DNA from 3 places in the Heyndrickxia sp. FSL W8-0423 genome. Region 1 is predicted to be linked to each of the others. Evidence: riboswitches for the same ligand, from Rfam matches in the RefSeq annotation. Region 1 holds a riboswitch; each other region holds the start of a gene.
What was found. A riboswitch is a leader RNA that binds a small molecule or an ion and turns the genes downstream of it on or off. The one in region 1 is predicted to bind S-adenosylmethionine.
Positions count from the first base shown of each region.

Region 2: another riboswitch for S-adenosylmethionine. It lies ahead of MKY81_RS20450 (O-acetylhomoserine aminocarboxypropyltransferase/cysteine synthase family protein); the one in region 1 lies ahead of MKY81_RS02855 (methionine ABC transporter ATP-binding protein).
Region 3: another riboswitch for S-adenosylmethionine. It lies ahead of MKY81_RS08985 (5-methyltetrahydropteroyltriglutamate--homocysteine S-methyltransferase); the one in region 1 lies ahead of MKY81_RS02855 (methionine ABC transporter ATP-binding protein).

Region 1 covers NZ_JBBPBE010000001.1:585,133-588,342, forward strand. Annotated here, with positions in the region: gene MKY81_RS02845 (MetQ/NlpA family ABC transporter substrate-binding protein) at 1-275, opposite strand, end outside; gene MKY81_RS02850 (methionine ABC transporter permease) at 314-976, opposite strand; gene MKY81_RS02855 (methionine ABC transporter ATP-binding protein) at 966-1,991, opposite strand; SAM riboswitch class I at 2,084-2,201, opposite strand; gene MKY81_RS02860 (spore germination protein) at 2,330-2,566, opposite strand; gene MKY81_RS02865 (hypothetical protein) at 2,596-2,829, opposite strand; gene MKY81_RS02870 (hypothetical protein) at 2,888-3,115, opposite strand.
Region 2 covers NZ_JBBPBE010000001.1:4,001,956-4,005,165, reverse strand. Annotated here, with positions in the region: gene MKY81_RS20455 (trans-sulfuration enzyme family protein) at 1-612, shown strand, start outside; SAM riboswitch class I at 886-999, shown strand; gene MKY81_RS20450 (O-acetylhomoserine aminocarboxypropyltransferase/cysteine synthase family protein) at 1,136-2,431, shown strand; gene MKY81_RS20445 (homoserine dehydrogenase) at 2,552-3,210, shown strand, end outside.
Region 3 covers NZ_JBBPBE010000001.1:1,786,695-1,789,904, forward strand. Annotated here, with positions in the region: gene MKY81_RS08980 (hypothetical protein) at 1-366, opposite strand, end outside; gene MKY81_RS08985 (5-methyltetrahydropteroyltriglutamate--homocysteine S-methyltransferase) at 759-1,898, opposite strand; SAM riboswitch class I at 1,979-2,080, opposite strand; gene yfkAB (radical SAM/CxCxxxxC motif protein YfkAB) at 2,272-3,210, opposite strand, start outside.

The sequences.
Region 1 (3,210 bases):
AATTGATTTAAGAAAGCAATATGTTGAAATGCATTTAAATCGATGTCTCCATCTGCTAATGCCTGGTTAGGGATCGTATAATCCGAGAACTCTTTTAACTTAATCGTAATCCCTTCTTTTTTTGCTTTTTCCTTAATAATATCCCACATTTGTCCATCCGACCCGGTTACACCAATGGTCACCACTTTAGAGTTGCCACTCGTTTCTTTTCCGCAAGCAGCTAAAAGGGAAAAGATAAATACTGCAATAACACTTAATAAAATTGTCTTTTTCACATTGTTTCCTCTTTTCTTCTGATGTTTTGTATTATTCATTATCTTCGCAAGAAAATTTTTGCTAGATAGTTTCCAATGAATTGAGCAATTTGAACAAGGATAATCAATAGCACGACCGTAACAATCATGACAGATTTATCAAATCGCTGATAACCATATGTCATTGCTAAATCTCCGAGACCTCCGCCACCAACAGTTCCAGCCATGGCGGAGAAATCGATTAATCCTACTGTAATAAAGGTTATACCAAGGATTAATGGTCCTAATGCTTCTCGAATTAATACGCCAAAAATAATTTGAAGTTTACTGGCACCCATCGCTTTTGCCGCCTCGATGATTCCAGGATCGATAGACACTAAATTATTCTCGACAACGCGAGCAATTCCAAAGGATGCTGCAATAGTCATCGGAAAAATGGCAGCGGCCGTTCCGATAGTTGACCCCATCACAGCACGGGTCAAAGGACTAATCGCTACTAAAAAAATAATGAATGGAATTGGCCGAATAATATTAATTAAGATATTAAGAATCGTAGAAACCGTTTGATTCTCTAAAATATTCCCCTTTCTTGTCACAAAAAGGAGCAACCCAATGATTGAGCCAAATATTGTTGCAAAAATCAGTGTAAAAATAACCATTGTTATCGTTTGACCGGATGCTTGGAATATCCTTGGCCAAAATGTACTCCAATCAACTTGCATGACTTGTAACCTCCTGCACTTCTACATATTGTTGCAAATGATTAACAGCTCTTCCTATCTCTACTTGATTCCCTTGTAACTCAACAATTAAATTACCAAAGAGAACTTCCTGTATTTCGCTAATATTTCCATAAAGAATATTTACATCTACTTCAAAGGACTTTGCAATGTTTGATAGCAATGGTTTACTCGTCTCTTCACCGGTAAAAATAATCCGGTATAGATGACTAGACTTATTTCCGCACAATTTTTCAAAAAGTTGCGGTGAGATTTTGTCGTTTAGGACGGAGCTAATAAAGTTTTTTGTTGTTTTAGTTGTAGGATTAGTAAAAAGATTAAAGACGCTACCTTCTTCAATCACTCGTCCATTCTCCATCACAGCAACACGATCACATATCGTTCGAATAACTTGCATTTCATGAGTAATCAATAGTATCGTCACATTATATTCCTCATTTACCCTCTTCAATAGTGTCAAAATATCGCTCGTTGTTTCCGGATCAAGAGCCGATGTCGCTTCATCACAAATTAAAATGTCTGGTGAAGTGGCTAGTGCTCTCGCAATTCCCACCCTCTGCTTTTGTCCTCCTGACAGTTGTTCAGGATAATAATTTGCTTTATCAGCTAACCCGACAAATTGCAACAGTTCCGTTACTCTTCTATTAATCTCCTGTTTCGGCACTTTTGCTATTTTTAACGGATAGGCAACATTTCCGAACACCGTTCTTGAGTTAAATAGATTAAAGGTTTGGAAGATCATTCCGATTCTTTGTCTCATCTTTCGAAGTTCCTTCTCTGATAGGGAGAGATTTTCTTGTTCGTTAACAATTACCTTTCCTGATGTTGGCCTTTCTAAAAGATTTACCAGTCGAAGCAAAGTACTTTTTCCAGCACCACTAAAACCAATTACACCAAATATTTCACCCTTTTCGATTGAAAGAGAAACATCCTGCACAGCTGCCACTTCTCTGCCTTTTGACTGAAACACTTTGCTTACACCTTCAAATTTAATCATGTTGCTTGATCCTCCCTTTCAATAAATAAAAAACCCTTCTTCTTATCCAAGAACAGATAAGAAGAAGGGTTCGTATAAACTAACCAATCTACTTCTTATCTTTCGAATCGAAAAAACCCCGATTCGCAGGAATTAGCACGGTATTTGCATAAATGCAAACCCGTTGCCGAGGCTTCAAAGGGCCAGTCCCTCCACCTCTCTGGATAAGTCATAGTCATTTTATTTAATTTTGTAATTTAATAGTCTTAATATTATTTCGAAAAATATAATAAGTCAATAGCCTTTTAAAAATTTGTTAAATTTATTTAGCTGAACTTATACAATTAGAAAAAGTACGACTAAATAACACTATTTTTAACAGCGGGGCTGTCACTTACGTCCGGATCAACAATTGCTGTAATAGGCAAAGTGGTTGGAGATAAATCACCGTTTAGTTCTCCAAAAGCTTGGTTTCGCTTATAAGCCGTAAATTGATCAATTGATTGAACTGGCCCAGCGTTTATAACAGAGGAGTTATCGACTGAATTAATTTTAAATCCGAGAAGATTAACAACCATAGGTGTGAAAAAAAACATACATGTCACTCCTTATTTACGAAATCAAACTAAACAATACTATTTTTAACTGCAGGACTATCAATGAAATCTGAGTCTAACACGGATGAAACAGGTAAGATTATCCGAACCCCATCACCGTTTTGTTCTCCAATTCCTTGATTCCTTTTATAGGCGACAAAAATATCTAATAGCTGGCATTGCCCGATATTTAATACCGCTGTGTGATCTATTGAATTCAGTTTAAAGGTCTGAAGATTAATCACTGCTGGTGCAAATAACATATTCGTACCTCCTATGTTTTATATCAGACCATCGACCTAAAGGGACAGGGTTAATTGATTATATGCCTTTTGTGCGAAAGAAGTCTTCAATATCGTCATCAATTGTAAAACTTTTAGAGGATATAACAGTGGTACGATCTGATAAAAGTTGACCAATTGGTTGGTTTTTCTTTGCAACCACTCTTCTGCCAACGATAACTGCAGATCCTAGAGTAATTGCACTCGAATGGTCACAACTATTGATTTTCAATTCACTAAGATTAATTTGAATAGGTTCAAAGACCATGATTCCATTTCCCTTTCTTTATTCATTTGGACCATTTTGTTTATCTTTCACACTTGGTATCCAAGAATTTGCGTTTCGTTTAAACAAAATTGATT
Region 2 (3,210 bases), 3.4 Mb from region 1:
ACAATGGTAGACAATACCTTTGCCACACCATATTTGCTAAATCCCTATCAGGAGGGCATCGATATTGTCGCTCATAGTGCGACGAAATATTTAGGCGGCCATAGCGATGTGACGGCGGGAGTTGTTGTTGGTTCCGAGGAATTAATGACGAAAGCACGTCAAAAAGTAGTGAATCTCGGAAGTAATTTAAGTTCTTTTGAAGCTTGGCTAACTTGTCGCGGCATAAAAACATTAGCATTACGGATGGAACGTCAATCCGCAAATGCGAAACAATTGGCAGACGCACTCTATCAAAATTCAAATATCAAAAAAGTCTATTATCCCACCGATCTTTCCAGTAAAGGAAATGGGGCAATTGTCACAATTGAATTAGCTGACACATGTGACATCCATCGATTCTTTTCATCGTTGGGCTGGGTGAAAATTGTACCTACGTTAGCCGGAGTTGAAACGACCGTATCCTATCCGTTAGGCACATCCCACCGAGCACTTTCACTCGAAGAACAGCAGAACATAGGAATCAACCAACAAGTTGTTCGTATTTCGATTGGAATTGAGGATGCTGAGGATATCATTAAGCAATTTGATGAAGCCATTAAAGCATCGGTTTAAATGATATCGCTTTTTCTGAAGGATTGTTACTTTTAACAAAGCGCAGAGTGGATTGGAGCGGAAGGAACCTGACTCCTGCGGGATATAGAGAAAAGGTCGAGACCCCACAGGCGCTAGCGCCGAGGAGGCTCGACTTCCTCCCCGCGGAAAGGAACGGTCACCGTCTATTCTTAGAAAAAATTTTTATAAAAAAAGGTTGACGAAGTAACAATTCGTCTACTATAATGCAAAACAAGAGCAATTTAAAATTTTCTAAAAAAACTAAATGAATCACTCTTATCGAGAGCGGCGGAGGGACTAGGCCCTTTGATGCCCGGCAACCTTCAAGCATTTTGCTTGAAAAGGTGCTAATTCCTACAGATCCTTTAAAGATCTGAAAGATAAGGGGAGGAACCTATTGATTAGCCCTCTTCTTATGAAGAGGGCTTTTTGCTTCCCTTCGTATATCCCACTTCAACGATCACACTTCAGGAATTTCTCGGCTCGCCTAGAGAAAAAATCAAAAACTTTGGAGGAATGTAAAATGACAAACGAACAATTTCAACCCGAAACATTATTACTACACGGAGGGCAAGAACCAGATCCAACAACAGGGTCACGTACAGTTCCTGTATATAAAACCACATCCTATGTATTTAAAGATACAGATCATGCACAAGGTTTATTTGCATTAGAACAGCAAGGATTCATTTATTCGCGAATCGGCAATCCAACTGTTGATGTGTTTGAACAGCGAATTGCCCTATTAGAAGGCGGAACTGCTGCTGTTGCATTGTCTTCAGGAATGGCTGCAATTGCTTTCTCCATTCTAAATATCGCTGGTGCAGGAGACGAAATCGTCGCTGCCGGAAATTTATACGGTGGAACATTTAATCTATTTTCTAATACCCTTCCGAAGTATGGAATTAACGTAAAATTCGTTGATGCAACAGACCCAGAAAATTTTAGAACCGCGATAACATCAAAAACAAAAGCAGTATTTGCTGAAATCATCGGTAACCCTAGCCTGCACGTTCTTGATGTAGAAGAAGTCGCGAAGGTTGCTCATGAAAATGGTGTTCCACTGATTATTGATAACACATTTGGTACTCCATACCTTTCAAACCCTATTAAATGGGGAGCAGATGTGGTCATCCATTCAGCTACAAAATGGATCGGCGGTCACGGAACAACGATTGGCGGTGTTGTAGTTGATGGTGGGAAATTCGACTGGAACAGTGACCGATTCCCGGATTTTAAAGAACCAGACCTAAGCTATCACGGTCTCCGTTATGGTGTTGATGTTCCACAAGCGGCGTTTGCAACAAAATTACGCGTACAAATTTTGCGAGATTTCGGTGCAAGTTTAAGTCCGGATAGTGCGTTCCTATTATTACAAGGTTTGGAAACATTACACTTGCGTGTACAAAAGCATGTTGAAAATGCGGGTAAAGTAGCACAATTTTTACAAAACCATCCTGCAGTTGCATGGGTTAATCATCCAAGTTTAGAAGAACATCCATCACATGAAAGAGCAGCTAAATACTTAAAAGGCGGCTTCGGATCGATTGTCAATTTCGGAATTAAAGGCGGCAGAGAAGCAGGGCGAAAAGTCATTGATAATATTCAATTATGGTCACACGTAGCGAATGTTGGAGATGCTAAATCTTTAATCATTCACCCAGCATCGACTACACATCAACAGTTAAGCGCCGAAGAATTAAAAGTTTCAGGTGTAACCGAAGAACTAATTCGCTTATCCGTCGGACTAGAAGCCGTTGAAGATCTCACAGCCGATCTGAACCAAGCCATTCTTAAAGCAACAAGTGTAACAGTTTAATCGAAGGTGTCAGGCACCGCATTTCCATAACTAGTAAATATGTGGTGCCGTTTATGATATGTATAAAATGCCTTCCCGATGAAGGAATTGAAGATTGGTAAAGGCAGGTGGGAGGTTGTAATGACAGTTATTAAAGTAGCATTGTTAGGTTTTGGAACGGTGGGTGAGGGTGTCTATAGTGCCATTCACTCACATCAAACACAGCTTAGAAAATTATTGGGAAAAGAAGTTGAGATTGTCGCGATTCTCATTCGTGATCAAACAAAAGAGAGAAAGATTGATGCGAATGTTCTTGTGACAACCAATTTTGAGGATATCATCAATATTCCGGATTTGGACGTGATATTCGAGGCAATTGTAGGAGAGGAACCAAGTAGATCCTATTTACTCCAAGCCATTGAAAAAGGCATCCATGTTGTTACTGCTAATAAAGAAATGTTTGCTAATCACGGTCATGAACTAATTCAAAGGGCCCAGCAAAATGAAACCAAAATTGGCTTTGAAGCAACAACAGCTGGAGGAGTTCCAATCATTCGAACGATTAAACAGCTATTACAAGTAAATCGTATCACCAAAATACAAGGGATATTAAATGGAACATCGAATTTTATTTTAACTGAAATGAGAGAACGAAAGCTTTCATTTGATAAAGCGCTCCAACTCGCACAGAAGAAGGGATATGCGGAAGCTGATCCAACGAATGATATTAGCGGAATCGATGCTTTTTATAAATTAATGATACTAAGTCAATTAGTCATTAATCAACAACCGAATTGGTC
Region 3 (3,210 bases), 1.2 Mb from region 1:
GTTATTTAACCTATATATTCCGAAATATGTAAAAAGATTAAGCATAACAAATGCATGGAAAGCGTCAATGATTGCATTAGTCAAAATATAAACCCAAAAGGACTTATCATACGTAAAATGGAAAATCCATATCGTTCCCACTAAAAAAGGACCATAGGTTAAAGGATATGTAATGAAATGTTCCCACGGAAAAATTTTCCCCAGAATCGTCCACCAATTGTAAACATAACCGATTTCTTCAATTATGGTGACTAATAAGGCAGCAAAAATTGCTACAGGCATAAACCGGCGGATAGAATCTTTTTTTAGAAAAAACAATGAAAGCCATGAAATAATAAGTATACCCCATAAGATGATTTGAGCCATTTGATATTCTCCTTCGTCTGTATATAAATAGAGTTTGGAGATTTTGGAATATTATACAAAGATAATTGAGAATTTAAATGAAACAAATATCTACTACATAGACGGGCATGATGTGCCACAAATAAAATTTTAAAAATCTATAGACTGGAAATTAGTCGTTTGAAAAAGAGTCTATGATCCACAAATGACAAAGTATGATGCACAAACCAAACTTCATGCGTCATAAACAAAATTTTATGATGCACAAACCAAATTTCCCCGGTTAGCCACAGGTAAATTAGAACATCATTTGTATTAAAAATCAGTTTACTATTAGGAGTAATCAATTTTATTTATAAAATAGCCAAAATAAATGAAATGACCTCCTTCCATCATGGAAGGAGGCATACATTTTAGAGTGTATTCCAAATATCCTTAGCAATTTCATTTACATGTTTAATTTTATTCCACTGATCCTCTTCGGTTAATACATTCCCTTCTTCCGTACTTGCAAATCCGCATTGAGGACTTAAGGCTAGGTTTTCCAAAGGAATATATTGACTAGCTTCTTTTATTCTATCTTTTATTCTATCTTTAATTCTATTAGAATCTTCTAGGTCCGGGAATTTTGACGTAATTAATCCAAGTACAACGGTCAGGTCACCCCGTGTAAAACTTTTTAATGGTTCAAAATCGCCTGAACGATTATCATCATATTCAAGGAAAAGTCCATCGACGTTTAAGTTTGCAAAAATGGCATCAGAAATCGTATGATATCCGCCGCTTGTAATAAAGGTAGAGCGGAAGTTTCCTCTGCAAATATGCATCGTAATCAACATATCATCAGGCTTCTGTGAAATCGCATCATTTAAACAACGTACTCTCGTATCAATGATGTCTTGTACATCCATTCCAAGTTTTTCAACAACTGCTTTGATTCGCTCTTCCGAAACAAAATCAATCCACGAAGTATCATCTAATTGCAAATATCGGCAGCCGGCATCATAGAATGCTTGAATGGCTTTTTGATAGGCAACAACAGTATCACGATAGAACTGCTCTGTATCGCCATTATAATATTCATCCCCTTGAATTCTAGTGAATAACATATTTGGACTTGGTATAGAAAACTTGGCGACTTGGCTGCCATCCCCATACTTTTCTACGGCATCTTTTAAAAACTTAAAGTGTTCGAGCATATAATGATTGTGGAATTCTATTTTATCGACTATTTTAATCGCATTATTTTTCGGCTGCGATCCTTTAAAGTTATTAATATATTCCGCTTCAAACAGTTCAACACCCTTTAAACCCGCTAAAAAATCTAAATGCCAATAGGAACGTCGAAATTCCCCATCAGTAATTGATTTAAGTCCAACCTCAATTTCCGTTTGCACAAGTTTCTCGATTTCTTTATCTTCTACAGCCTTTAATGCAGCTTTATCGATTTCTCCATTTGCAAAAGCTTTCCTCGCTTCTTTAATCGGCTCCGTTCTAAGAAAACTGCCCACATGATCAGCTTTAAATGGAGCTTTCGTCAATGTCTTTGTCATAAAATATATCCCCTCTCACTCAAAATAAAAAACCCTCTTCACATAAATAAGAAGAGGGGTAATTTCCATAATCGGATCTCTTCTTATCTTCAAGCTTTTCGCTTCTGGAATTGGCACAGTACTTCGAAAAGTCTGCTGCCGAGGCTTCAAAGGGCCAGTCCCTCCACCTCTCTAGATAAGAATATTCAAAACTATTTAACTACAAGTTAAATTACACTTGTTTTGCTGTTCTGTCAATAATTTGTTTTACAAAATATATTGAAATAATATAAGAGAAAAGTCTAGTAAAAGGAATTTGCCCTTTTTTAACGAACTTTAATTATCAAGGTAAGTAAAAATTAAACGCCCAGAGTGTTCCGAGCGTTTAAATATTTTATAAACTAATATTAGCTTTCCTCTTTTGAAAATCAACCTCACGATAATAGGCATCTTTCACAAGCACATTTGGACCCACACATTGAACCGCTGGACAATGGCAATTCAATGATTTCGCCAAAGGTGTTGCCATCCATTTTTCATATAAAGCTGGAAGAGCATCATGTTGAATATTTCCAAGTGGCGGTGTATCACCAAAATCAGTAACAATAACATCCCCAGTGAAAATATTTACATTTAATCGTGAACGTCCATCAGGATCATTTCGCACAGTCACATTTTTACTCGAATACAGCCTCTTCAGTAAGGTTAAATCTTCTTCATTCGGACTGCATGGATAGAAAGGCAAAGTTCCAAATAACATCCAAGTATTTTCATCGCGAATGTCAAGCAAATGATGAATTGCTTCGCGTGTTTGTTCAAGTGACAGCACTTCTAAATTCGCAGCAAAATCACTTGGATACATTGGATGAACCTCGTGACGAGCACATTTCATTTCCTCGACAATTTGTCGGTGAATATGTTCTAAATGTGGAAGTGTGCGCTTATTTAACATTGTTTCTGCAGAAACCATGACACCTTTTTCAGAAAGAAGCCGACTGTTTTCAATCATTCGGTCAAATAACTTTTTTCGTTGTTCGCGCGTAGGCTTTCTAGCCATGTTAGCAAACCCACCATCAATGAAATCATCTACCGTTCCCCAGTTATGAGAAATATGTAAGACATCTAAATATGGAGCAATTAATAAGTAGCGATCGGGGTCAAGGGTTAAGTTTGAATTAATTTGTGTTCGGATGCCGTTTTGATGGGCATACTTAAGTAATGGAAGAACATAATTTTCTACCGATTTTTTTGAAAGCATCGGCTCTCCACCCGTAATACTCAATGCGCGCAATTGTGGAATTTCTTCCAAACGTTGAAGTAACAGCTCTAACGG